Regions from separate parts of the Amycolatopsis sp. NPDC114505 genome, predicted to be linked through region 2. Evidence: riboswitches for the same ligand, from Rfam matches in the RefSeq annotation. Region 2 holds a riboswitch; the other holds the start of a gene.
The links. A riboswitch is a leader RNA that binds a small molecule or an ion and turns the genes downstream of it on or off. The one in region 2 is predicted to bind glycine.

Region 1: it holds a riboswitch for glycine, as region 2 does, so the genes downstream of both, gcvP (aminomethyl-transferring glycine dehydrogenase) here and gcvP (aminomethyl-transferring glycine dehydrogenase) in region 2, are expected to answer to the same signal.

What each region holds. Positions count from the first base shown of each region.
Region 1 covers NZ_JBVKDV010000005.1:401,385-403,580, forward strand. Annotated here, with positions in the region: gene ACZ7OU_RS44770 (helix-turn-helix domain-containing protein) at 1-1,021, shown strand, start outside; glycine riboswitch at 1,167-1,265, shown strand; gene gcvP (aminomethyl-transferring glycine dehydrogenase) at 1,309-2,196, shown strand, end outside.
Region 2 covers NZ_JBVKDV010000003.1:796,120-798,315, reverse strand. Annotated here, with positions in the region: gene ACZ7OU_RS32975 (MerR family transcriptional regulator) at 23-601, shown strand; glycine riboswitch at 644-742, shown strand; gene gcvP (aminomethyl-transferring glycine dehydrogenase) at 910-2,196, shown strand, end outside.

The sequences.
Region 1 (2,196 bases), on a different contig from region 2:
CCGGCAGGCCACGGCGCTCGTCTACTCCTCGCCCGGTACGCAGGTGGCCAACCTCATCGCCGCGTCGCCGATCGACTGGGAGATGCGGATCCGCTCCGCGACCCGCGGTGACGAGGTCCGCGTCACCTACCACCACTACGTCGGCATCGTGGCCCCTCGGGACTTCCCGCACGACGACGCCGAGGTGCGCCGGATCCTCGAGCACGACGTCCTCGGTGAGCTGTGGCGGCCGCTCGGGCTGTACTGGCGGGTCGCCGAGGTGCACGACTGGCACGAGCCGCCGCGGCTGGTCATCCAGGTGCCCGAGCAGGAGGCGACGCGCCCGCCCGCGCCGTCGCCGGTCGTCGCCGCGCCGCCCGTCGTGGTGCTGTCGCCGATCTGGGGGTACGGCGAGCTGCTCGCGTCGCTGGTCGCCGACGGCCTCGGGTTCGGCAACGTCGACTTCCGCTACTTCGGCCTCCCGGACGCGATGGCCGACCGCGTCCGGATCACCGCCCGCGAGCTGGCCGAACCCGCGCCGCGGCTGGTGCACGCGGTGCCGCCGATCATGCTGCTGCACGGCCTGGCCGTGCCCGACCTGACCGGCCGGCTCCCGGTGGTGGTCCGCTACGGGCCGCGGATGCGGGAGCGGGCGGCCCGCATCTACCGCGAGCCGCTGCTCGAAGCCGGCTTCCCGGACGCCTTGGCCGGGGCCCGCGCGATCGAGGACGCGGTCTCGTCGGGGGTGCCACCCGGCTGCGCGTACTACGAGGTGACCCTGGACGACTCCGACGTCTTCGACGGCGACCGCCTCTCGCTCGACCGGCTCAACGACTCGGTGGCGTGGCTGGCCGAGCAGATCGTGGAGCGGGTGCTGCTGGGGGCCGGCCACCCGCCGGTGCCGCTCGGCGGGCCGTTGAAACGCCTGGTCCTGCCGTCGGGCCGGGTCCGGCGGCCGCCCGCGCTGGCCGGGAGCGTGGTGCGGCGGGTCGCCGATCGAGGCGCGGTCGAGGATCACTGTGGCGTTGGCCCGATGAAGTAGACGGACCTCGGCGGCGGCAGGTACCGTAGCCGCCACAACTGCAGATCGGGCCGTCGAGCCGAGGCGGGAGAGCCCTCACGAACGTGGTGGGGCACCGAAGGAGCAAACTCCCCGGAATCTCTCAGGTACCTGCTACCGCTTCGTGCGAGGCCACTCTGGAAAGCAGGCGCACCCGCGCCTCACCCAAGGTGAAAGCTGTGCTCCGCACAGTGAAACTCTCAGGTGCCATGACAGAGGGGGAGTTCCCAGCGCACCGTTGTGCCCGGTGCCCGGCCCGAGGAGCTCCCATCACCTCCACGCAGTTCGACGCCCGCCACATCGGCCCGTCCGAGGCCGAACGCGCGAAGATGCTGGCCGAGTGCGGCTACGGCAGCCTGGACGCCCTCGTCGGTGCGGCCGTGCCGACCGCCATCCGCGCCACCGCCGACCTGCGGCTCCCGCCCGCCGCGTCCGAAGAGGACGCCACCGCGGAGCTGCGCGCCCTCGCCGCGCTCAACCGCCCGATGACGCAGATGATCGGCCTCGGCTACTCCGACACCGTCACCCCCGGCGTGATCCGCCGCAACGTCCTCGAGAACCCCGCCTGGTACACCGCGTACACGCCCTACCAGCCGGAAATCTCCCAGGGCCGCCTCGAAGCGCTCCTCAACTTCCAGACGATGGTCGCCGACCTGACCGGCCTGGCCACCGCCAACGCGTCCCTGCTGGACGAGTCGACCGCCGTCGCCGAGGCCGTCACACTGATGCGCCGCGCGTCCAAGTCGAAGTCCAACAAGGTCGTGCTGGACGCCGAGTGCCTGCCGCAGACCATCGCCGTCGTGCGGACCCGCGTCGAGGCGCTCGGCATCGAGGTCGAGGTCCGCGACCTGCTGACCGGCCTGCCGGACGAGTTCTTCGGCGTCGTCGCCCAGTACCCCGGCGCGTCCGGTGTGCTGCGCGGCCGCGGCTTCTACCACGCGATTTCCGAGTCGGCGAAGGCCGCGGGCGCGCTGTTCACCGTCGCCGCCGACCTGCTTTCGCTGACGCTGATCACCGCGCCGGGCGAGTTCGGCGCCGACGTCGCCGCGGGTTCGACGCAGCGCTTCGGCGTCCCGCTCGGCTACGGCGGCCCGCACGCCGGGTTCATGTCCGTCCGCGCCGGCCTCGAGCGCTCGCTGCCCGGGCGCCTGGTCGGC
Region 2 (2,196 bases):
GGTCGGGCGAGGGGAGGCTTGCGTGGTCGAGGCTGGTTCCGAGAAGCAGCCTGTTGAGGTCGCGGCTGGCGAGCAGGGTGAGCTGTTCCCCGACAACTCGCTGCCGGACGAGCTGGTGGGTTACCGCGGTCCGGCCGCGTGCCAGATCGCCGGGATCACCTACCGCCAGCTCGACTACTGGGCCCGGACGAAGCTGGTCGCACCCAGCATCCGCACGGCGCACGGTTCCGGCTCGCAGCGGCTGTACTCGTTCAAGGACATCCTGGTCCTCAAGGTGGTCAAGCGGCTGCTGGACACCGGGGTCTCCCTCCAGAACATCCGGGTCGCGGTCGACCACCTGCGCGTCCGCGGAGTCCGTGACCTCGCGCGCGTGACGCTGTTCTCCGACGGCACCACCGTCTACGAATGCACCTCGCCGGAGGAGATCGTCGATCTGCTCCAGGGCGGCCAAGGCGTCTTCGGCATCGCGGTCAGCGGCGCCATGCAGGAGATCAGCGGCACCATCCACGAGTTCCAGGCCGAACGCGCCGACGGCGGTGTCGTCGAGACGCACCAGCCGGACGAGCTCACCCAGCGCCGCAACGCCCGCAAGACCGGGTGATCACCGCCGCGAGGAGTCGAGTAAGGTTCTCCTCGCGGTCGACGAATCCGCGCGGGAGAGTCCGAGTCACACCTTGAGCTCGGCGCCGAAGGAGCAAGTCCTCCCCGGAACCTCTCAGGCACCCTGGACCGCGCGGACGAGACGCCTCTGGAAAGCGGGTCGTCAGGACACAACCTGATGGCCCCGCCGACGGTGCAAGCCCGGCTCAACCTCGGGCGAAACTCTCAGGCGCCCCTCGGGGTACGGACAGAGTGGGGAGGCCGGGGGACATCGTCCCCGGCCCGGCTCGGCGGTCCCCAGGAGGCTCCGTGGAACTGTCACTCGCCTCGCTGGAACAGGGCATCCCGTTCGCCGAGCGGCACATCGGTCCCGGGCCGGACGAACTTCGCCGTATTCTCGATGTCGTCGGTGTCGCTTCTCTCGACGAGCTCTCCGAGCGTGCTGTACCTGAGTCGCTGCGGTCCTCCGCTCGTCCGCTCGAACTGCCGCCGGCCGCGACCGAAGCTCAGGCGCTCGCCGAGCTTCGGGCGCTTGCCGGCCGTAACCGAACGATGGCCCAGATGATCGGGCTCGGGTACCACGACACCATCACTCCGCCCGTCATCCGGCGGAACGTGCTCGAGAATCCGGCCTGGTACACCGCTTACACGCCGTATCAGCCCGAGATCTCGCAAGGCCGGCTCGAGGCGCTGCTCAACTTCCAGACCATGGTCGCCGATCTGACCGGGCTGCCCGTCGCCAACGCGTCGATGCTCGACGAGGCCACCGCTGCCGCCGAGGCCATGACGCTGGTGCGGCGGGCCGGGAAGTCCGCTTCGAACCGGTTCGTCGTCGACCAGGACACCCTGCCGCAGACCCTCGCCGTGCTCCGGACCCGGGCCGAACCCCTGGACATCGAGCTGGTCGTCGAGGATCTCTCCCAAGGTCTCACCGGACTTGGCCTCGGCGGCGACTTCTTCGGGATGCTGCTGTCCTACCCCGGTGCGTCGGGTGCGGTGCACGAGCTCGACCTGACGATCTCCGAGGCCAAGAAGCACGGTGCCGCGGTGATCGTCGCCGCCGACCCGCTCGCCCTGACCCTGCTGCGGCCGCCGGGGGAGCTCGGCGCCGACGTCGCCGTCGGATCCACCCAGCGGTTCGGGGTCCCGCTCGGCTTCGGCGGCCCCCACGCCGCCTACCTCGCGGTCCGCGAAGGCCTGGAACGGCAGCTGCCGGGACGCCTGGTCGGCGTCTCGAAGGACGCCGACGGCGCACCCGCGTACCGGCTCGCCCTGCAGACCCGGGAACAGCACATCCGCCGCGAGAAGGCGACGTCGAACATCTGCACCGCGCAGGTCCTGCTGGCGGTGATGGCCTCGATGTACGCCGTGTACCACGGGCCCGACGGGCTGCGCGGGATCGCGCTGCGCGCCCACCGGATGGCCACCGTGCTCGCCGCCGGCCTCGCCGAAGGCGGCATCGACGTCGGACACGGCGAGTTCTTCGACACCGTGACCGCGTCGGTGCCCGGGCGGGCGGAAGCGGTCGTCGCGGCGGCTCGCGACCTCGGCGTGAACCTGCGGCTCGTCGACGACGACCACGTCGGCGTCGCCTGC